2 regions of the Xenorhabdus sp. TS4 genome follow, and region 1 is predicted to be linked to the other one. Evidence: predicted binding sites of a transcription regulator. Region 1 holds the regulator's gene; the other holds the start of a gene.

The links. Region 1 encodes ArgR, which controls arginine synthesis, uptake and breakdown. Its sites were predicted from a motif close to ANTGAATAAAAATACANT; they were not measured.
Region 2: argA (amino-acid N-acetyltransferase) is a predicted target of ArgR. The motif match lies at 8,517-8,534, and genes of this name have one in related genera.

What each region holds. Positions count from the first base shown of each region.
Region 1 is NZ_NKHQ01000013.1:45,208-57,179, forward strand. Features, by position in the region: gene cgtA (Obg family GTPase CgtA) at 1-278, opposite strand, end outside; gene rpmA (50S ribosomal protein L27) at 410-667, opposite strand; gene rplU (50S ribosomal protein L21) at 687-995, opposite strand; gene ispB (octaprenyl diphosphate synthase) at 1,247-2,218, shown strand; gene Xets_RS08315 (DNA-binding protein) at 2,246-2,626, opposite strand; gene Xets_RS08320 (DNA-binding protein) at 2,702-3,049, opposite strand; gene Xets_RS08325 (helix-turn-helix transcriptional regulator) at 3,237-3,503, shown strand; gene mdh (malate dehydrogenase) at 3,614-4,552, opposite strand; gene argR (transcriptional regulator ArgR) at 4,990-5,460, shown strand; gene mpl (UDP-N-acetylmuramate:L-alanyl-gamma-D-glutamyl-meso-diaminopimelate ligase) at 5,534-6,904, opposite strand; gene fbp (class 1 fructose-bisphosphatase) at 7,088-8,092, shown strand; gene Xets_RS08350 (inverse autotransporter beta domain-containing protein) at 8,607-11,669, shown strand; gene ppa (inorganic diphosphatase) at 11,836-11,972, shown strand, end outside.
Region 2 is NZ_NKHQ01000005.1:77,148-89,119, forward strand. Features, by position in the region: gene ptrA (pitrilysin) at 1-1,553, shown strand, start outside; gene recB (exodeoxyribonuclease V subunit beta) at 1,550-5,197, shown strand; gene recD (exodeoxyribonuclease V subunit alpha) at 5,203-7,119, shown strand; gene argA (amino-acid N-acetyltransferase) at 7,148-8,482, opposite strand; gene amiC (N-acetylmuramoyl-L-alanine amidase AmiC) at 8,722-9,969, shown strand; tRNA gene Xets_RS03925 (tRNA-Met) at 10,151-10,227, opposite strand; tRNA gene Xets_RS03930 (tRNA-Met) at 10,296-10,372, opposite strand; tRNA gene Xets_RS03935 (tRNA-Met) at 10,506-10,582, opposite strand; gene mltA (murein transglycosylase A) at 10,810-11,907, shown strand.

The DNA of each region.
Region 1 (11,972 bases):
CCGACTGGAACCTTAATCGTAATGTCCTGACCACGTTTACCCGTACAATCACGGCTTTGTCCATTCTGACCACGTTCAGCACGGAAGGATTTTTCAAAACGGTAATCAATCAGTGTATTGAGGTTTTCATCTGCCAGCAGGTAGACATCACCACCATCACCACCATCGCCGCCGTCCGGCCCACCTTTGGGAATATATTTCTCACGACGGAAGCTGACGCAACCATTGCCACCATCTCCCGCTACAACCAGAATCCTGGCTTCATCTACAAATTTCATCACTTTTCTCCGTAGGATAGCCACTGTAAAGCTGGATGGCAGCTAGTACCCAGAGATGGCGTAATCCAAAATAATAAAAAGCCCCGCAACACACATTGCAGGGCTTCTGATTCGATCAAGATGCAAAAAACTTATTCAGCTTCGATGCTGATAAATTTACGGTTTTTTGGACCTTTAACTTCGAACTTAACTTTCCCGTCAGCTAATGCGAACAGGGTGTGGTCACGGCCACAACCTACGTTGTTGCCTGCGTGGAATTTAGTACCACGTTGACGAACGATGATGCTACCTGCCAAAACAGACTCACCACCAAAGCGTTTTACACCCAGACGTTTGCTTTCAGAATCGCGACCGTTACGAGTCGAGCCGCCAGCCTTTTTGTGTGCCATTAATCTGCTCTCCTAAATCTTAAGCGATGCCAGTGATCTTAACATCGGTGAACCACTGACGGTGGCCCTGCTGCTTACGGCTGTGTTTACGACGACGAAACTTAACAATTTTAACTTTCTCGCCACGACCGTGAGCTACGACTTCAGCTTTAACTTTAACGCCTTCAACTACTGGAGCGCCGATTTTGATGTCTTCGCCGTTAGCGACCATCAGTACCTGGTCAAACTCAACAGTTTCACCTGTTGCGATGTCCAGCTTTTCCAAGCGAATTGTTTGGCCTTCGCTTACTCGGTGTTGTTTACCACCACTTTGGAAAACTGCGTACATATAAACTCCGCTTTCCGCGCACCCCCTAAAAATGCTTTCCAGAGCGCGCTATAAAATATTCACAATAGGGCGCGAATTCTACGCAAAAACCACTTAGAAGACAAGTGCAGAATTAGAGCAGATGAGAAAAAAACAGAGTTTTTCAATTGTCATTTATTTGAACGGTTTTTCAAGTACAATCGATATATCTTGATATCTATTGATATGCTAATTAATGAGCACAGCTCTGAATCAGAGTCCAAAGCCAAAACATGAATTTAGAATCGATAATTAAACTCACCGCTGATGATATGGCAGCGGTTAATGAAACCATTCTTAACCAATTAAATTCTGACGTTGCGCTGATCAACCAACTTGGTTACTACATCATCAGCGGCGGTGGCAAGCGCATCCGACCAATGATTGCCGTATTGGCAGGTAAAGCCCTTCATTGCCAAGACACAAAACACATCAAAGTTGCTGCTTTGATTGAATTTATCCACACAGCAACGCTGCTGCATGACGATGTCGTTGATGAATCTGATATGCGCCGAGGTAAAGCGACAGCCAACTCTATTTATGGTAACGCTGCCAGTGTCCTTGTAGGTGATTTTATCTATACGCGCTCATTTCAAATGATGACCGATCTCGATTCCATGCGCGTATTAAAATTGATGTCTGATGCTACCAATGTCATTGCTGAAGGAGAGGTCATGCAGTTGATGAACTGCAATGATCCGAATATTTCCGAAGATGACTATATGAGAGTCATTTACAGTAAAACCGCCCGCCTGTTTGAAGTCGCTGCGCATTCAGCTGCCATTCTCGCCAACGCCACTCCTGAGCAAGAAATAGCACTACGTGATTATGGTCGTTATCTAGGAACTGCATTTCAATTAATTGATGATCTGCTGGATTATGACTCGGATAACAATACGCTTGGTAAGAATACAGGGGATGACTTGAACGAAGGCAAACCAACATTACCTCTTTTGCACGCTATGAACCACGGAACACCGGAACAATCCACTCTGATACGAGGTGCCATTGAACAAGGTAATGGCCGCCATTTGCTGGATACCGTCCTGGCAACGATGAAACAATGCGGTTCACTCAAATATACCCGCCAGCGGGCAGAAGAAGAAGCTGATAAGGCAATTTCAGCATTGCAGTCACTGGAAGACTCTCCATACAAGGCGGCTCTTGAGGGATTGGCCCATGTCGCTGTACAGCGACTTTCCTAAACTGAATCAATTAGTGCCCCAGATAACTCAATCTAGGGCGCTGTCTTTATTATCAATATCTTGAATACCGACATATTGGACAAGGCTGGCTAGCCCTTTTCTCAAAATAAATTTAACCATTCGTTCTCTTTCGGATTTGCTCAACTGGTAATAAGCCTCTACCCAGATCATAAATGGATCCTGTCGCTTATTACGGTAGTATTCGACCGAATTTTCACTGACCGTCAGTACATTCACGACTTCTTCGGGCAAACTGTTGACATTATATTCGAGTGCTTTTCCCTGTACGCCACGCTTACGGCGTTGTTCCCAGCCCTCGCGTCTTGCCATCAGATTGACCCCTTGGGGAGACGATGGCAGCCCTGCGAGGCCGATGAGTTCTTTTGCAGAATACCACTCTTTTTTCATCTCTTTCTCCTCGCTTGATACTGGAGCAGTGACGGGAAAGCCAAATTTTAAGCACTTGGCTTTTTAAAAGCTGCCTCAAGTAGCTATGATTTTTTCCAAAAAACTTCTTATGCCATCTCGTAATATCACTTCGGTAATGACCTCCTTCTCTTCCTCGGTGAGTAAATTAAATGCACTTACCCAAATGGATAAAGGATCTTGTTTCTGAACCTGATATTCCGTTGGTGTTTCATGAAGCTCCAAAGCTTCTAACGTTGATTTAGGAAAACAAGAGTAATGGTATTCAATCGCCCTTCCCTGGACACCTGACCGTTTTTGCCTCAACCATTCTTCACGTTTTGCCCTGGCATTAACTCCTTGTGGTGATCTAGGCAACTCACCTACACCGGTCAACTCCATTGCCGTATACCACTCTTTTTTCATAATGTTTCTCTATTTTTGTAACCAAGTTCAAAAAAGAAGTTATTAAGAAAAAATTAGAAACATTTTTAGAAAAAATAATGTTATTTTAATTTCTTAATAACAGGTTCGTGTTCGTTATTAATTTCACATTAACGCTTTAGTTATACCACTAATGTGGCTTCTAATTTAATAGAAAAGGATTAAAAAAATGATTTCTATGAAATCGGATTGGCATCCTGCTGATATTATTGCCGCTTTACGTAAACGAGGAACGACATTAGCTGCCGTTTCTCGCGCGGCGGGACTGAGTTCATCTACTTTGGCGAATACACTTTCTCGCCCGTGGCCCAAGGGAGAATGGATAATAGCGAATTACTTAGAACTACATCCGTCTGAAATATGGCCAAGCCGCTATTTCGATCCCCATACAGGAGAACTATTGGAAAGGAAAGTTAGAGAGAAAAAGAATAATTAGTTATCAATATAACTATTGAAAGGAAAACCGCTAGTTAGAAATAACTAGCGGTTTTAGTTATTTAATATATTTAACTTAATTCGTATATTAATAAATCATTAATAAATGAATTAGCCGTTAATAAACTTCTCGCCTAATTCAATATCTTTCTTCAAAACATCCAGCATGTTATCCAATGCTTTCTGTTCGAAGTCACTCAACTTGCCAATATCTAAACGTTCTTCGATACCATTTTTACCTAAGCGAACAGGCTGCGCAAAGAAACGGGCATATTTGCCATCACCTTCAACATAGCTGCACTCAACAACATTGCTTTCGCCTTGCAAGCCACGGAGCAGTGACAGCCCCAAACGAGCCGCTGCTTGTCCCATAGACAGTGTTGCAGAGCCACCACCCGCTTTCGCTTCAACAACCTCAGTGCCCGCATTCTGGATACGCTTGGTCAATGCTTCAATTTCTTCATCAGTGAAGCTAACACCTGGAATTTGCGACAGCAGAGGCAGAATGGTCACACCAGAGTGCCCGCCAATAACAGGAACTTCTATTTCTTCTACTTTCTTGCCTTTCAGCTCAGCAACAAAGGTGTTGGAACGAATGATATCCAGGGTTGTGACACCAAACAGGCGGTTCTTATCGTACACCCCTTCTTTTTTCAGTACTTCAGCAGCAATCGCTACAGTGGTATTGACTGGGTTGGTAATAATGCCAATTAATGCTTTTGGGCAAGTTTTAGCAACCTGCTGAACCAGATTACGAATGATACCCGCATTGATATTGAACAAATCGGAGCGATCCATACCAGGTTTACGCGCCACACCCGCAGAAATCAATACGACATCTGCACCTACCAAGGCAGGGGTTGCATCTTCACCAGCAAAACCAGTGACTTTAACTTCCGTTGGAATATGGCTCAGATCGGTTGCCACGCCTGGGGTCACCGGAGCAATGTCATACAAGGAAAGTTCTGAACCTGAAGGAAGCTGGGTCTTGAGTAGAAGGGCAAGTGCCTGACCAATACCACCGGCTGCGCCGAGAACTGCAACTTTCATCCTGATACTCCTTAAATTAAGTACTGTAAACACTACGTATTAAAAACAATCTGTTAACAGCCAGATTATCCACTTAATAGCCTGATGATGGAACACCAAAGTTGTTTTATTCTAAACAAAACGCTTATCTGTTAATGAGATAATGGACACTTTTTTAAGAATTATTTCAACCGTATTCTTCATCAATTAACTGATTACCTTACTCTTCCCTTTCAGGTCAAACAACACCATTTAATTAACAATGCATTTACTATGCTTAATCTGACGGAAAGAAAATGCACAGGAATTAAATGATATTAATCCTCAGATTATGAATAGGGAGATATTGGAAAATATACAATTATGCCCTGTATGTTAGTTTATTCTTCTCTTTCTTGAATAAAAATTCACTCTTTCGCATAATGTCCGCCTGATAACGGATTCAACGATGGTGAAATATGCGTGTTCCTTCGAAACAGGAAGATTTGGTAAAAGCTTTCAAGGCATTATTGAAAGAAGAAAAATTCAGCTCTCAAGGTGAAATTGTTTTGGCACTTCAAGAGCAGGGGTTTGAAAATATCAACCAATCTAAAGTTTCCAGAATGCTGACGAAATTTGGTGCTGTCCGAACCCGTAATGCAAAAATGGAAATGGTTTACTGCTTACCTGCAGAATTGGGCGTTCCCACTGCCACCAGCCCATTAAAAAATCTGGTATTAGATGTCGATTATAATCACAGCATTGTCGTCATACGAACTAGCCCTGGCGCAGCACAGTTAATTGCCCGCCTATTAGATTCATTGGGGAAAGCAGAAGGGATCCTTGGCAGCATTGCAGGGGATGACACTATTTTTTCCACTCCAGCGCAAAACTTTACGACAAAACAACTTTACGAAGCAATTCTCCACCTGTTTGAACAAGAACTTTAATTTTTTCAGGTCTGCCGTATGCCAATCTAATCAAAATATGCGTATGGCAGACCGAAATATAAGAAAATATTGATTAATCCGCGCTTATTTTTTTCGTCAATGCAGCCAGTAGTTTTTCGTGAATACCGCCAAATCCACCATTACTCATAAGCAGAATATGGTCACTGGGCTGGGCCGTTTCTACAATCATTTTAACCAACGTATCAATATCTCCACTCCAACGAGCGGGCTGAATACACTGTTCAGCAATTTCAACCACCTGCCACGGAATATTGGTGGGTTGATAGAGAAAAACTTCATCGGCGCGCCCCAAAGAAGGAGCAATATCATTTTTGCTCATTCCCAGTTTCATGGTATTCGAACGCGGTTCCAGTACGGCAAGAATACGAGCCATACCGCCCACTTTACTTCTCAACGCCTCCAGTGTGGCTAAGATAGCCGTTGGATGATGGGCAAAATCATCATACACCGAGATGCCATTGACTTCGCCGCGCAATTCAAGGCGACGACGGGCGTTAATAAATTGGCATAATGCCTGACAGGCATCCGCAGGTTGAACGCCCACATGATGGGCTGCCGCAATTGCGATCAAACCATTATGCATATTGTGCTCACCAACCAATGACCACTTCACTTCCCCAACCTGCTCACCCCGATGGAATACCTGGTAGTGGCTGCTATCCTGGCTAGCTTTCTTCGCCTGCCAATGACCGCTTTCTCCGATCTGTTCCAATTCACTCCAACATCCCATTGAAAGCACCTGCTTCAAATTAATATCATTATCAGGAACAATGATCTTGCCGGTACTCGGCACAACCCTGACGAGATGGTGGAACTGTTTTTGAATAGCGCCCAAATTTTCGAAAATGTCGGCATGATCAAACTCAAGATTGTTCATGACCAGTGTGCGGGGACTGTAGTGGACAAATTTCGAACGCTTGTCAAAGAAGGCACAGTCATATTCATCAGCTTCAATCACAAAAAATGGGCTTTCACCGATGTGTGCTGAAACTTCAAAATTCCCTGGCACACCACCAATCAGGAATCCTGGTTTATAGCCACACTCTTCCAAGATCCAGGCCACCATACCCGCTGTCGTTGTTTTGCCGTGAGTTCCAGCGACAGCCAATACCCAACGCTCCGGCAATATATGATCATGCAACCATTGCGGGCCAGAAGTATAAGGAATACCTCGATCCAGCACGGCTTCTACGCAGGGATTACCACGTGTCATGGCATTACCAATGATCACCATATCTGGAGCAGGATCGAGCTGTGCCGGATCGTACCCTTGGGTCAGCTCAATGCCCTGTTTTTCCAGCAAAGTGCTCATTGGGGGATATACATTGGCATCAGAGCCAGTCACTTCATGCCCCTGTGCGCGAGCGAGGATCGCCAGCCCACCCATGAAAGTACCGCAAATGCCAAGAATATGAATACGCATTTATTTCTACCTGATTCATGAACTGTATCACTATTTTAACCCTCAAATCAGAGATTAAAAATGCAATAACCTATGAATCATTGGATTCTTTAGCTAAACTGCCCGCGCCTAAGTGCGGCACATAAGTGCAACACATAAGTGAAGCACGCTTCCTAAAACCACAACCAATTCAAGGCCTTTGTCATGAAAACATTGGGCGAATTCATCGTCGAAAAGCAGCAAGATTTTCCGCATGCTACAGGTGAACTGACTGCACTACTGTCTGCCATAAAGTTAGGTGCCAAAATCATCCATAGAGATATCAATAAAGCCGGTCTGGTGGATATTTTAGGCACAAGTGGTGTATCTAATGTTCAGGGTGAAGTCCAGATGAAACTGGATTTGTATGCCAATGAAAAACTCAAGGCAGCACTGAAAGCACGCGGCGAAGTTGCAGGCATTGCTTCCGAAGAGGAAGACGACATCGTTATTTTTGATGGCGACCGAGCAGAAAATGCGAAGTATGTTGTTTTGATGGATCCACTGGATGGTTCTTCGAATATTGATGTAAACGTTTCCGTCGGGACTATTTTCTCAATTTACCATCGAGTCACCCCGATCGGGCAACCTGTAACCGAAGAAGATTTCCTGCAACCGGGCAATCGTCAGGTTGCAGCGGGTTATGTGGTTTATGGTTCATCCACAATGTTGGTTTATACAACAGGCTGTGGTGTCCATACTTTTACTTATGATCCTTCCCTCGGTGTATTCTGTCTAACCCATGAGAAAGTCCAATTCCCAGCAAAGGGCAATATGTACTCTATCAATGAAGGGAACTACATCAAGTTTCCAATGGGCGTGAAAAAATACATCAAATATTGCCAGGAACAAGACGAAGCAACCCAGCGCCCTTACACAACCCGTTATATCGGTTCTCTGGTTGCGGATTTCCACCGCAATTTATTAAAAGGTGGGATCTATATCTACCCAAGTACGGCAAGCCATCCAACGGGCAAACTCCGCTTACTTTATGAGTGCAACCCAATCGCACTCCTGGCTGAGCAAGCCGGTGGTAAAGCCAGCGATGGAGCAAACCGTATTCTGGATATCGTGCCAAATAAACTGCACCAACGAGTACCTTTTTTTGTCGGCACCAAATCTATGGTAGAAAAAGCCGAAAGTTTTATGGCCGAGTTTCCTGATCAATAAGCAGTATTATTAAGCCATAATTTAAAGAGGTGGGTTTCCACCTCTTATTCCATTTATTTTCCAAACCACAGGCTTATTAAGCTTGTGGCCATTTAATTATATATTCTCACTGATACGCCATAGTCATTCCTGAAAAAAACACCGCTCTTACATGAAAAACTTTTTAAAAAATGAAACCCAATTTCAGTGGCAATAAACTGATAACTTTTTGCTATCAATCGATAATTATTTTTCATTACGCATAACAATAAAAGTTTTCCTAATGTATGTAGGTATGGGAAATATTATCTTTTTTATATTAATGAGATAGCTATACCCAATAAAACTGAAATTTGGAACATCAAAGGTGTAACGCTAAAGCGCTGGCGACAGCCCATATTTTATGAGGAATTCATATATGGACTCGTATATAAATCATAAAGTTTTTCGGCTTTCTATACTCGTGTATTCGCTTTTTTTACCCTTTACTCCTACGAGTGCGCTTGCAGCGGGTGAAAAAATTCAAGAGAATAGAATGTCCTTACCAGGATCAGAAAATGAAAAGAACGCCAATCAGGCGCAAGATAAGCAAACTGCTCTCGATAAAGAAGCAGGAGTCATCGCACAAAATATCCATAGGGTGAGTAATATTTTATCCTCTTCCCCATCTCAATTAACCGAACAGGCAAAATCCTACGCTTTGGGGAAAATCAATGGTGCGATATCCACGGAAACGCAAAAATGGTTATCCAGATTTGGTACAGCCAATATTAATCTTTCCGTCGATAAAAAAGGAAAACTGGATAGCAGCTCCTTGGATCTACTGTTACCTCTCTATGACAATAAAGCGGATTGGCTATTTTTCTCTCAGTTAGGTTATCGCCGACACGATAGCCGCAATACCCTAAACCTCGGCCTTGGTGGACGTTATTTCACACCCAATTGGATGTATGGTTTAAATACCTTCCTTGACAATGATTTCACGGGACAACATCAACGGTTGGGGGTTGGTGGGGAAATTTGGACCGATTATATTAAATTGTCTGCCAACACTTACTGGCGCTTGAGCAAATGGCGCCAATCCCCCAAAGAGCTGGAATATGAAGAACGGCCAGCCAACGGCTACGATATCAATGGTGAATTTTTCTTACCAGCTTATCCAAACCTTGGGGGTAAGTTGAGTTATGAGCAGTACTTTGGCGATAACGTTGCCCTGTTCAATCGGAAAACCAAGCAAAAAAACCCTAACCTTGCCCGACTTGGCCTAAATTACACCCCGATTCCACTGATGACAATGGGTGTGGATTATAAGCTCGGAAGCAGTGGACACAGTGAGGCTCTCTTCCAGGCCAATCTGAATTATCGTTTTGGTATGCCTTTTGCGGATCAAATTTCACCGAATAGTGTTGCTGCTATGCGCACACTAACGGGAAGCCGTTATGATATCGTGCAAAGAAACAACCACATCGTGCTGGACTACAAGAAAAAACCCGTGTTCAACCTTGCTTTGCCAAATACATTAAGCGGATATAGTGCCCAACATGTTCAAATCACCCCTAATATTACCGCTGAGCACAAACTGAAGAAACTATCATGGCAGGCTAATGAAGAGTTCCGTAAAAACGGGGGAGCTATCACACCTCATGGCAGATCTGTTGAACTGGACCTGCCGAAATATTCTGCCAAGGGGATAAACAGCTATACCCTGTCTGCTGTTTCTGAAGTCACGGGTAACAATAAGCCCATGACATCTTACATGAACGTGGTTGTTGAGCCTTTTGCCATTAAAGACCAAAGCATCAAGCCAAGTGGCATAGGCCCTATAATTTCCAATGGCAAACCGGCTTATGAGCTGGCAGCCACAATCACCTATGGCAATAAAAACAACCCGCCAATTAAAAACAAGGCGATATCGAACGTAAAATGGAGCCTCGATCCACCAGATAAACATGCAACATTAACCTGGGACTCAGCAGGCATGACTAATGATGCAGGCCAGCTAACTGCCATGTTGAGCAGTACTCAACCGATTAATCCGAAAACAAAGATTTATCTGTCAATGGATGAGCAACCTAAATTGGAGATAAAAGGCGATAAGCCATTTTATTTCACTAATCTTAGTGATGCTATTCAGGCCAAAGATTTTGTGTTCGACCAAAAAGGGCCTTATGAGGCAACGGAACGCAAACCAATCATTGTGACTGCGACTGTGTTCGATCTCAATGGCAATCCCATCAATAAAAAAATGGATATGAACTTACAATGGAGTACCGAGCCTGCTGATCTACCGGGATTATCGGTTAAGCCCGCACCTGGCTATGAGAATTCCTCTGATCAGGAGGGTAAAATCAAAGCGATTGTGACCAGTACCCAGGTAGTGAAAGGTGCTAAAGTTGAGGTGTTGATTAATGACAAACATCAAAGCTTCTCTAAGCCACTCGATTTTGTCACACCAAAAAGCTTGAAGTTTGCATTCGGTGCAATATCGCAATCACCTGTAGGGCCATTAACCGCTGGCGGAAAAGAGCGCTATACCTATAAGGTGCCAGTCATTGACGCAGAAAGCAAACTCCCTCTTAAGAATCAGTCTCTTGTTAAACTTAAAGCGGAAATAATGAATGCTGCTTCTAATATCATTCCGCCTGTAGAAGAAATTAAACTTGAGATTCCTACAAATCCAACCACCGATAACGAGGGTTATGTGACTCTCTCTATGTCAAGTCTTGTCGGTATAGATGGACTTTATTTCAAACTAATGCCAGATGCAGCCAGTGAAAATGATACAAATAGCATACAATCCGTACCGGTAAGCTTCGATCCTATCCCAATACCAGTGGGAATTCTGATGGGTGCGAAAGGTTCAAATGTTACGAAATATATTGCTGAGCAGGGAAGACCTTATAACGTACATGGAGATCTGGTTATTCAACTGGCGCAGGATGGAACACAGTTGTATGATTACACGGCAATTAACCGCTCAGGTGGTACACAGACTTCGAACAGTCCATCAAGTATCAAATCTTCCAATCCTAACTTGGTGAAAGTAGATTTATACTCAGGAGAGATAACATTCCCCCGAGATAGTTTCTCCATTGAGCAATGGCCGGTAACAGTGACACTCACCAAAACAGTTATGGATACGGGAGTAAAATCTAGTTATTACTATACCTTCAACCCACGGAGATACCTACTTATTCCTGAACATCCTGATCCCAATAATCCGAGTTCGAAGACTGTTCTCTTGAATGGCTCTCCAGACTGTCAGGATGTGGATTGGACTGGCAAGGATAATATCAATGGTCAGAACGCTGTCACACCGAACCTGACTGATATAGGAGCAACTCCGCAAACGACGACTCTGACGTCAATTAGTTATGAATATGACAAAACGCATTTCCCTGACTTTGGATTGCAATATCTGCGGAATCACACGGCCGGGACTAATATAATGAAAATATATACTCCATCAGAGGGAGGACTTTATTATGGATATGACTACGATACAAGGGAAGCTAAAAAGGCAAGTCTATCTGCCCCTTCGTCAATGCTCCTTTGTATAATACGCGTTGATGGTTATGGACAAGTTTCGCCATATTAAACTACGCTTAATATAAATCAGCACAGACTCAATTAAACTTGAGTCTGTGCTTTTTTATTATGCTTTTAAGCCACCGCCAACCACCGAAAAATCCGAGGAATTTTGGCCTGTTTTGGCTATAATACCCCGCACTCCATTTTGGTTTAACATTGAAGGAAACCGTTTTATGAGCCTGAATAATGTACCGGCTGGCAAAGAGCTGCCTGAAGATATTTATGTCATCATTGAGATCCCAGCAAATGCCGATCCCATCAAATATGAAGTAGACAAAGAGTCTGGTGCCCTGTTTGTAGACCGTTTCAT
Region 2 (11,972 bases), on a different contig from region 1:
GTCTGGAAGAATTAACGCCTGAAAATGCGCGTATCTGGTTTATCAGCCCAACAGAGCCACATAATAAAGAAGCTTACTTTGTGCAGGCTCAGTATCAAGTCAATAAAATTACGTCAAAACAGTTAGCGGAATGGAAAAAACTCGAACAGGGAGACTTATTCTCTTTGCCTGAGTTGAATCCCTATATTCCTGATAATTTATCCCTGGTTAAAACATCTGGCAGCCAAGAACACCCTAAAATGATTTTGGAACAGCCCAATGTTCGCTTGCTGTATATGCCGAGCCAATATTTTGCGGATGAACCTAAAGGCAGTATTACACTGGAGATGCGTAACCCCAATGGATTGAAAAACATCAAAGATCAGGTTTCAGATACCTTATTGAGCTATTTGTCTGCACTTACACTTGATCAACTAGGCTATCAGGCATCGGTTGGGGGAATGGGGGTTTATACAAGCTATGTTGATGGTTTGAAGATCGGCGTTAATGGTTATACGCAACACTTACCAGAGTTGTTATCTTCAGCGATTGATCAATATATTTCGTTTATACCGACTCAAGAAGAACTGGCTCAAGCGAAATCATGGTATAGGGAAAAAATGGAAGTCGCCAATAATGGCAAGGCTTTTCAAATGGCTATGCAACCCATTTCCCGCCTCTCTGGTGTCCCTTACTTTGAACAGGCAGAAAAATTGAAAGTGTTGGATACCATCACTGTTGATGACATCGTGAAATACCGTCAGAGCATGATCCAACACGCGGCATTACAGGCTTTGGTCTTCGGTAATTTCACTGAACAGCAGAGTATTGACATCGTTCAGTCAGCACAGAAGCAGCTCGCTAACCAAGGAACAGTATGGTGGACTGGCGAGCGTCTTGTCATTGATCGTAATTATGCGGCTAATTTCAATGGCACTGCGAATAGCACAGATAACGCTCTGGCCGAAATTTTTATTCCAACGGGGTATGACCGTATCAAGGGATATGTCTATTCCAATTTGCTGAGTAGCATTTTGTCACCGTGGTTCTATGATCAATTGAGAACGACAGAACAGCTTGGTTATGCGGTTTTTGCTTTCAACCAAAATATCGGTAAACAGTGGGGATTGGGTTTCTTACTGCAAAGTAACAGCAAGCAACCGGACTACCTGCATCGACGCTACCAGAGTTTCTATCAACAGGCTGATAAAAAGTTGAAAGCGATGCCTGATGCTGAGTTTGAACAGTATAAAAAATCACTGCTGACAGAAATGCGGGAGCCGCCACAAACTTTCTATTCAGAAGTGGCTAGCTTTGATGCAGATTTTGGGCGCAACAACTTCAAATTTGATACACGTGAGAAAGTCATTGCAGCGATGGAGAAAGTCACTAAAGCACAGGTTATTGCTTTTTATGAAAAAGCGGTGCTTAAACGTCAGGGATTGGCACTGGTTTCCCAAATTACCGGGAAAAAAGGTACAGCTCATCAATATGCAGAGCTGAAAGGCTGGCGAACTTACGACTATGTGTCAGATTTCCAGAAACAATTACCGGTTAAGGTGAATGCTCAGTGAGCAAAGAAATATCCTCTCATAAGCTTAACCCGTTAACATTGCCGCTGTATGGTCAGCGGTTGATCGAAGCTTCTGCGGGAACGGGAAAAACTTATACGATAGGCTTGTTTTATCTCCGGCTATTACTGGGATTAGGTGGTTCTGCCGCCTTTTCCCGCCCGCTGAATGTCGAAGAGATTCTGGTTGTTACTTTTACCCAAGCGGCGACAAATGAATTGCGTGGACGTATCCGCGAAAACATCCACCAGCTCCGTTTGGCTTGTATACGGGAAGAAACAGCGGCTAGCGATCCGATCTATCAGCAATTACTGGATGAAATTCCTGATAAGGAAAGTGCAGCCAGTTGGTTATTAGCCGCTGAACGCCAGATGGATGAGGCGGCGATTTATACCATCCACGGCTTTTGCCAGCGTATGCTAGTACACAATGCGTTTGAGTCTGGTGTACTGTTTGATCAAACCCTAATTCAGGATGAAAACCAGTTACGTAAACAAGGCTGTGCCGATTTTTGGCGGCGTCACTGTTATCCCCTACCCTTGCCAATCGCTGCGGAAGTCAGCCGGATATGGAGTGGGCCGGAAGCACTATTAAAAGATATTTCGAGCTATTTACACGGAGATATGCCGTATATCCTTAATGCCCCTGATGATGAAACGCTGTTTAGTCGTCATCAGAAAATCATTGAGCAGATTGAGGCGATAAAACACCAGTGGAATGACACTGTTTCTGGGTTAGAAGAACTGATTACTAATTCAGGTGTTGATAAGCGTAGCTACAGCAAAAAAAATTTACCTAATTGGCTGAATAGTGTTTCTGAATGGGCTAAATCACCAACCGAAGATTACCTGTTGCCCAAAGAATTGGATAAATTTTGTCAATCTCGCTTATTAGAAAAGACTAAAAAAGGGGAAGCTCCGCAGCATGTGCTGTTTGCAGCAATTGATGGTTTATATCAGTACCCATTGACGTTGAAAGATATCATCCTCTCCAAAGCGATTGTTGAAGTTCGCCAATCGGTTAGTCAGGAGAAGCTGATCCGTGGTTACATGGGTTTTGATGATTTGCTGACACGTCTGGACAGTGCCTTGCAACGTGTTGGAGGAGAGCAGCTTGCAGCAACCATTCGGCAGCGCTATCCCGTCGCAATGATTGATGAGTTTCAGGATACCGATCCACAACAATATCGCATTTTTCAGGCCATATATTGCCATCAATCAGAAAATGAACGGGCTGAAAACGAAACCGGCTTATTGTTTATTGGCGATCCCAAACAAGCGATTTATGCGTTTCGTGGGGCAGATATTTTTACCTACATTCGTGCTCGTTCTCACGTTAAGGCCCATTACACGCTGGAAACGAACTGGCGTTCTTCTGCGTCAATGGTGCAGTCTGTCAATAAATTGTTTTCTCGCCCGGAATTCCCGTTTTTGTTTGCACAAATCCCATTTCTTGACGCTAATGCCGCAGAGAAAAATTGTGGGCTGAGATTTTCCTTACATGGTGAGGAGCAAGCTGCTTTACGATTTTGGTTACAGTCTGGTGATGGTGTTTCCAAAGGGGAATATGAGCAAACTATGGCGCGACAATGTGCTGCCCAGATACGGGATTGGTTGCAGGCAGGGCAAGAAGGAAAGGCGCTTTTATATCAGGCAAAAAATCAATCAACAGAAGCAAGCCGTCCGGTGATGGCGGCAGATATTACGGTGTTGGTGCGTGATCGCCGAGAAGCCGCGTTAATCCGTAACGAATTGAACGCGCTGAAGATACCATCGGTTTATCTCTCCAACCGAGAAAGTGTGTTTGATACCCCAGAAGCGAAAGATTTGCTGTGGTTGTTACAGGCAGTATTGGCACCGGAAAAAGCCCGTGAATTGCGAAGTGCATTAGCCAGTAGTTTATTTGGCTTAAGTGCACAACAAATTGATCAGTTGAATAACGACGAAATGGCGTGGGATCGTCTGGTTGATGAATTTGATGGCTATGCCCGCTTATGGCGTACTCGTGGCGTATTACCCATGTTGCGGGCAGTAATGGTGAAATACCGGATAGCAGAAAATCTGCTGGCAGGTGATGATGGTGAACGTCGGCTTACCGATGTTATGCACATTGGTGAGTTGTTGCAGGAGGAATCTCAACAATTAGATAGCGAACATGCCGTTGCCCGCTGGCTGGCACAACAGATTTCACGACCTAATCCGCAATCAGAAAACCAGCAACTGAGACTGGAGAGTGATCGGCATCTGGTGCAGATCTGTACCATTCATAAATCTAAGGGGTTGGAGTATCCGCTGGTTTGTTTGCCTTTTGTTTGTGGTTACAGGAAGCAGAAGCAGGCTATTTATCATGAGCGCCATAATTTTGAGGCTCATCTTAATATTTCCCATGATGATGAAGCGTTGAAAGAAGCTTTGGAGCTGGCTGATGAAGAACGCTTGGCTGAGGATTTACGCTTGCTCTACGTTGCATTAACACGTTCGGTTTATCACTGTAGCGTCGGGGTAGCCCCGCTTATTAAAGGAAATAGAGGGAAAGCAGGCGATACTGATTTGCATTTATCTGCCCTTGGGTACTTACTGCAAAAGGGACAGAAAGGTGATGCAGAATTACTGGTTAACAGCTTGAATGAGCTTTGTGATAACGGCATAGAGATAAGGCAAGTGGGGGATACCTCTGACTTGCAATGGTGCCCACAAAATGAAAATACTCTGTCGTTGGCAGCCAAAAAATTGCAACGTCCTGTTCGGGATGACTGGCGGGTGACGAGTTATTCGGGGTTACGATACACCGCTTCTCACGCTATTTCTCCTACTTATGCTGGTACATTTGGGGAATCAGTTGATGTGATAGTGCAATCCATTTCTCCGAAGCTGGATATTGATGCCTGTGGTGAAAAGCAGGGAGAACAATCATTACAGATGACTCCGCATACTTTTCCACGTGGGGCGTCTGCGGGCACATTCCTGCACAGTATTTTAGAAGATCTGGATTTCGGCAATCCCCCGGATCAGTTGTGGTTGGTGGAAAAACTGACAGCGTCAGGATTTGATGAAAACTGGGCACCGGTATTGGAACTGTGGATAGAGGATATTCTGGGCGCAGAGCTGAATGAGCAGGGAATGAAACTTGTCGGTGTGCCTCGTCATTGTCAGCAAAGTGAAATGCAGTTTTACCTACCAGTAGATAAGCTATTACATGCAAAGGAAATGGATGCACTAGCCCGTCGTTATGATCCGCTGTCTGCGCAATGTGCTCCGTTATCCTTTCAGCAAGTCAAAGGCATGTTAAGAGGTTTTATTGACTTGGTTTTTTGCTGGCAAGATAAGTTTTACGTAGTGGATTACAAATCAAACTGGTTAGGTGAGAACAGCCAGTCATATACGCAAGAAGCGATGGCAAGAGCCATGATAGAGCATCGTTACGATTTCCAGTATCAGCTTTATACTTTAGCTCTGCACCGTTATTTGCGTCATCGGTTAGCTCATTATGATTATCACCGCCATTTTGGTGGCGTGATCTATCTGTTTTTGCGTGGTATTGATAAAGATAATCCAGGGCATGGTATTTACTCCTACTTGCCTCCCTTTGAATTTATTGACGAACTGGATACGCTTTTCAGTGCTGTTGGTGAGGAACAAAGCGTATGAATTCCATGATGTCATTCTTGCAACAGGCGGTGAGCCAGAAGCTGCTGCGTCCTTTGGATGTGCAGTTTGCTTATGCGATGATTGAGGATGAAAACCCGCTACTGCTGTTGATTACGGCCTTGTTAAGTGCTGAATCAGGCGCGGGGCATGTCTGTTTGCCACTGGAGCGGATTTCGCCAAAATATTTTTTTGAAGGCAGGCAGCCGGAGTTAGCTGTATCGCTTTGGTCTTTGGTCGGAGAACCCGATCAACAGCAAATTCTGGCTGTTTTACAGACATGTCCGGCGGTAAGTACGGGGGAATCTCCGGCACCGATGATCCTTTCCCATCAAAGGGAGAGTGATTACCGCCTATATTTACAACGTATGTGGCAAAGTGAACGGCGGGTGGCGGATTTTTTTGCTGCTGTGGAGCTAACCGATACTTTTGCTCAAACTTCCTATGATCAAACGGCTCTTGATGAAATCCAGCTACATCGCATTTTGGATGAGCTTTTTGGTGTCACTGTTGAAGGGGATATTGATTGGCAGAAGGTTGCGGCAGCAGTGGCTGTAACGAGCCGTATTTCTGTGATCTCTGGTGGGCCAGGAACCGGTAAAACTACGACAGTAGCTAAGTTGTTGGCTGCCTTGATCAAGTTGCATGAAGGGAAAAAATTAAGTATTCAATTGGCTGCGCCAACCGGTAAGGCAGCGGCCAGATTAACTGAATCACTGAGAGAAGCGGTCAAGAAACTCGATTTGACGCCAGAACAGTGGCATAGCATTCCAGAACAGGCGCAAACTATCCACCGTTTACTGGGAGCGCAACCCGATAGCCAGAAACTGCGTTATGGGCGTGATAATCCGCTGTCCCTTGATATTTTGATCATTGATGAAGCTTCAATGGTAGATTTACCGATGATGGCTCACTTGGTTGATGCTTTGCCGCCACGGGCGAAAGTGATTTTCTTAGGGGATAAAGACCAGCTTGCATCGGTTGAAGCCGGAGCGGTATTGGGAGATATTTGCCGTTTTGCTGAACAAGGTTATAGCGCCAAGCGGGCTGAGCAATTGGAACGATTGACTGGATGTCAGTTAACATCTTATTCCACTTTATCCACCTCTCATTCTGATAAAGATACGCCTGCTGTGCGGGATAGCCTGTGTCTGCTGCGCAAAAGCTATCGCTTCAACTCGGCTTCCGGCATTGGGCGATTGGCATCAGCTGTGAATCAAGGAGATCGCGGAGGAGTCACGGCAGTGCTGAATCAGTTTTTTCCCGATGTTAATTTTTATCCACTTGCAGTGGATGAAGATTATCAGCGTCTGTTGGCGGAAACCGCTGCTGGTTATTCTCAATATTTGGCAATGGCAAATGAACGGGCGGCAGAAAAAGCCATTTTAGCGGAATTCAATCGCTTTCGATTGCTGTGTGCGTTAAGGGAAGGCCCTTTTGGTGTTACGGGGCTGAACCAACGAATGGAACAATTACTGCACAGGAAAGGCGTGATTACCCTGCCCAAACATGTGGAGAGCCGTGGTTATGTCGGGCGACCTATCATGATATTGCGTAATGACAGTACCCTTGGACTGTTTAACGGAGATATCGGGATTATGCTCAAAAATCAGGATAATGAGCTGAAAGCTTATTTCCAGTTGTCTGATGGGCAGATTAAAGGGTTTCAGCCGAGTCGATTACCTCAACATGAAACGGCTTATGTGATGACAGTGCATAAATCTCAAGGGTCTGAATTTGAGCATACGGCCTTGGTGTTACCAACTCAATACTCACCAATACTCAGTCGGGAGTTAGTGTATACCGCACTGACGCGGGCGAGGGAAAAACTAACGATTTATGCCAATAAGCCAGTTTTGGATAAAGCTGTGGCCACAGCAACACAGCGACGAAGCGGGTTGGCAGATTGGTTCAACCCGCAATAAGAAGGCGATGCGGCTAAGGATTGTATGGCTAGTAATTCTGTAAATCCAGCATCAAAATTTTGGAACAGCGCTGATAGTTATACAGCGCTTGTTTTTCCACGGGCAACATATCTATCCCTGCGGGCTTAAAGCCTTTCTCCTGAAACCAGTGAATACTGCGGGTCGTGAGCACGAAAAGTTTTTCCAATCCTTTTTGTTTTGCCTGGCTGGAAATAGAATCTAGCAGAATTTCACCTCTGGAAGAGCTTCGGTAATCTGGGTGTACAGCAACGCAGGCCATTTCTCCAATTTTTTCATTAGGGTAGGGATATAGGGCAGCACAGGCGATAGTGATATTATCGAGTTCAATCAGAGTGAAGTTATCAATTTCCATTTCCAGTTGTTCACGTGAACGGCGTACTAAAATACCTTGTTGCTCCAATGGGCGAATAAGTTCAAGAATGCCACCAATATCATTAATATTGGCGCGGCGTATCTGTTCGGAACGTTCCATAACTATTTGAGTGCCGATACCTTCGCGGGAAAAGAGTTCCTGCACTAACGAGCCATTTTCTTGATAACTGATTAAGTGGCAGCGGCGAACGCCACGGCGGCAGGCCTTAATCGCTCCTCTTAAGAAACGCACGGTTCCTGAATGACAATCACTAGCGTTTTCCAATTTGTGCAGGTGAGCTTCTCCTTCATTAAGAAACATTTCTGATAAAGTGTTGCCTTCAGCGTCAAGTACGCCCTGAGATGAGCAAAATCCAATTAATTTTTCTGCTTTTAATTTGATTGCCAGTTGTGTTGCAATTTCTTCGGAAGTGAGGTTGAAACTTTCTCCTGTAACGGAAACCGCAACTGGCCCAATCAGCACAATAGCACCATTATCCAGTTGTTGGTTGATTGCTTTCTCATCAATACGACGGACTCTGCCACTATGGCAATAATCGACGCCGTCATCGATTCCCAAAGGTTGGGCGATAACGAAGTTTCCGCTGACGACACTAATATTAGCGCCTTGTAATGGGGTATTGTTTAAGCTCATGGAAAGACGAGCTGTAATTTCTAGCTGTAATAGGCCTGCTGCCTGTTTGACCAAATTCAGTGTCTTGGCATCGGTTACTCTGGTGTGTTTGTGGTAAACCGATTGGCAATTGTGTTCTGCAATATTCTGTTCAATTTGTGGACGGGCACCATAAACAACGATTAAACGAATGCCCAGATTATGCAGTAATCCAATATCGTTGACGACATTAGAAAAATTCTTATGGGCGATGGCTTCACCTCCCAGCATAATGACAAAGGTTTTACCTCGATGTGCATTGATATACGGAACCGAGTGACGTAAGACTTCAACCAATTCGGTACTGCGTTCGCTCATGAAACCCTCTCTGATTGAATTTTTATTCGTATTTTTTGTATTTTTATTCTTTTTGGAGGGAAATGGCAAGAGGAAACATGGATAAAAATAACGTTATTATTTATATTGGTATAAATAAATTAGATTATCAGAAAATACGTTTTTTGATGACAGAAGTTTGCTAATTAATTAGAGTTCCTGCCTCACTATTATGTTTGGTAAAGATTACTGCGTTTGGTTGTTTTTAAGCGGAATAAACAATGAGTCATTCAGACCATAATACTTCACGTCGTCGCCTGCTGAAAGGCGCAGCCGCTGTATGGTTATTAAGCATCAGCCCAATAGGTTATGCAGCGACTTCAAAAGTTATTGCTGTTCGTATTTGGCCTGCATCAAGTTATACCAGAGTGACGCTGGAGTCTAATATTCCACTTAAATATCGCCAGTTTTCGCTTTCAAACCCTAATCGTATTGTCATTGATTTGCAGGGTATCCAGCTTAATCGCATTTTGAGCAGTATGGGGGCACAGGTTCAGCGACGTGACCCTTACCTAAAATTAGTGCGGGCAGGGCAATTTAATCCTAAAACGGTGCGTTTAGTCTTTGAAATCAAACAGCCTGTCTCCCCGCATATTTTTACATTGCCGCCCATTGCGAAGTTTAAACACCGTCTGGTACTCGATCTGTATCCCCAAAAGGCTGTTGATGTGGCTAATGATCCTTTATTAGCCCTGCTTGAAGAGTATAACAGTGGGAGTTTAGAACAACATTTGCCTGCACAAACACGTAAACCCGGCAAGGCAGGCAAAGACAGGCCGATTGTGATTATGCTCGATCCCGGTCATGGTGGTGAAGACTCTGGAGCAATTGGGAAATATAAAACCCGTGAAAAAGATGTCGTGTTGCAGATTGCCCGTCGTTTACAGGCACTCATCAAACGTGAGCCGGGCATGAAAGTTTACATGACACGTAATGAAGATGTGTTTATCCCCTTGACGGTGAGGGTGGCAAAAGCGCGTAAGATGCGGGCTGATCTCTTTGTTTCTATTCATGCGGATGCCTTTACAAATCGCTCTGCACGGGGTTCATCCGTGTTTGCGCTTTCGACTAAGGGTGCCACCAGCAATACGGCCCGTTTTCTCGCCCAAACTCAGAACGAGGCAGACTTAATTGGTGGAGTCAGCAAAAGTGGCGATAAATATTTGGATCATACCATGTTGGATTTGGTTCAAACCGCAACGATTAACGATAGCCTGAAATTTGGTAAAGAAGTGCTCAAGCGGGTGGGAAAAATCAATAAATTGCATAAAAATAGCGTCGATCAGGCGGGATTTGCGGTATTGAAAGCCCCTGATATTCCTTCTATTTTGGTAGAAACCGCATTTATCAGTAACCTGGAAGAAGAACGCAAACTTAAGACAGCGAAATTCCAGCAACAAGTGGCAGAATCCATTTTTGCTGGTATTAAGGCGTATTTCAAGAATGGGGCTGAATTGGCACGGCGGTGAAATATCCGCTAAGGCTGATTGCTTATGATGAAATGATGGTTATTTACTTTATATTCATGCTTAAACCGGAATGAAATAATATTTAAATATGAATTTAAAAATCAGTGGCAATTAGGTAATCAAGGTAACAAGCTAGGAAATGAAAGCAGAGATGAAAATTGAAGGGAAAAAATGAAAAAATTGGTTGCGGGGGCCGGATTTGAACCGACGACCTTCGGGTTATGAGCCCGACGAGCTACCAGGCTGCTCCACCCCGCGTCCGTCTATTTGCAAATCTTGATTAGCAATCATGAATGCAAACACTGAATAATGACATCATATAGTGTTGGTTGCGGGGGCCGGATTTGAACCGACGACCTTCGGGTTATGAGCCCGACGAGCTACCAGGCTGCTCCACCCCGCGTCCGTCTATCTGCAAACCTTGATTAGCAATCATGAATGCAAACACTTAAATGATGACATTTTTACTACCAGATTGTCTCTGTTGCCAGAGCAAATCGACGCTACATCATACTAGGGATGATATACAATCGAGTTGGTTGCGGGGGCCGGATTTGAACCGACGACCTTCGGGTTATGAGCCCGACGAGCTACCAAGCTGCTCCACCCCGCGTCTGATGTCGGCACACTATACTCTGGAACGAAGCAGTTGCAAGTTTTTTTATTGATATTTACTAAATTTATTTGTTTTTTGATTTAAAAATGGCCTGGTTGTTTTGTTTTTGCCCGATGGGTTTGGCTGAAACGGTAAGCTATTTTATCTAACTACATTTCATTATTTATGAGTGTTTGGTATTGTTCGTGCTCCCAGTGAGTGATGGTCAGAGATAAGGCATTAATATGAGAGTTTGGGGGAAATATCTTTTATTTGGATTTGTCATTTCGTTATTATCGGGATGCCATTTTCGACCCACTGATCAGGCGCAGCAGTATAAGGATGGGCGAATTACCCGAAACCTCCAGTTGGTTAATATCCCTAATGCCGAAGGTTCTCCGGTTAATGCCAGGGATTTTGCTACTCAAGTTGAATATATCAGCAAAGCTTCTCCTCGTCTTTATGACAATAACCGTAAATTATTTAATGCCATTGAGCACTGGATGCTGTCTGGTGGTGATACCCGTGATTTAAATGAGTTCGGTTTACTGGCTTATCAGATGGAGGGTGAAGATAAATACGGCAACGTGAAGTTTACCGGTTATTACACACCTGTTTTGCAAGCACGACATACCAGGCAAGGGGAGTTTAAATATCCACTGTATCGTATGCCAACTCATTTACGTTCCCGTTTGCCAAGTCGCGCAGAGATATATAGAGGTGCTCTGAGCAAGAAATTTATTATCGGGTACAGTAACTCCCTGATGGATAATTTTATGATGGAAGTACAAGGGAGTGGCTATGTCGATTTTGGGGATGGACGTCCATTGACCTTTTTTGGCTATGGGGGGAAAAATGGACAGGCCTATCGCAGTATTGGCAAGGTGCTGATTGACCGTGGAGAAGTACCGAGCGAAAAAATGTCGATGAAGGCTATCCGTCAGTGGGGAGAACAACACAGCGAGGCCGAAGTGAGAGAAGTGCTGGAGCAGAATCCTTCATTCGTTTTCTTTAAACCTGAATCCTATACCCTTGTGCGGGGAGCCAGTGCTGTGCCCCTTATTGCAAAAGCCTCGGTAGCATCTGATAAATCATTAATCCCTCCCGGAACAGCATTGCTGGCGGAAGTGCCTGTGCTGGATGAAAAGGGCAAATTTACCGGCCAGTATCGAATGCGTCTGATGGTGGCGCTGGATGTTGGTGGTGCCATCAAAGGGAACCATTTTGATATTTATCACGGTGTTGGGGAGAAAGCGGGTGAAATGGCGGGTTTTTATAATCACTATGGCCGTGTTTGGGTATTGAAGAAAGCATCATCTGGTTTTTTGGCGGCAAACCAGTAAGATCCCTTCCAGTTCAAACCATCAATCGATAACCTATCTCAATAGAGGTAGGTTTTATGCAGGAT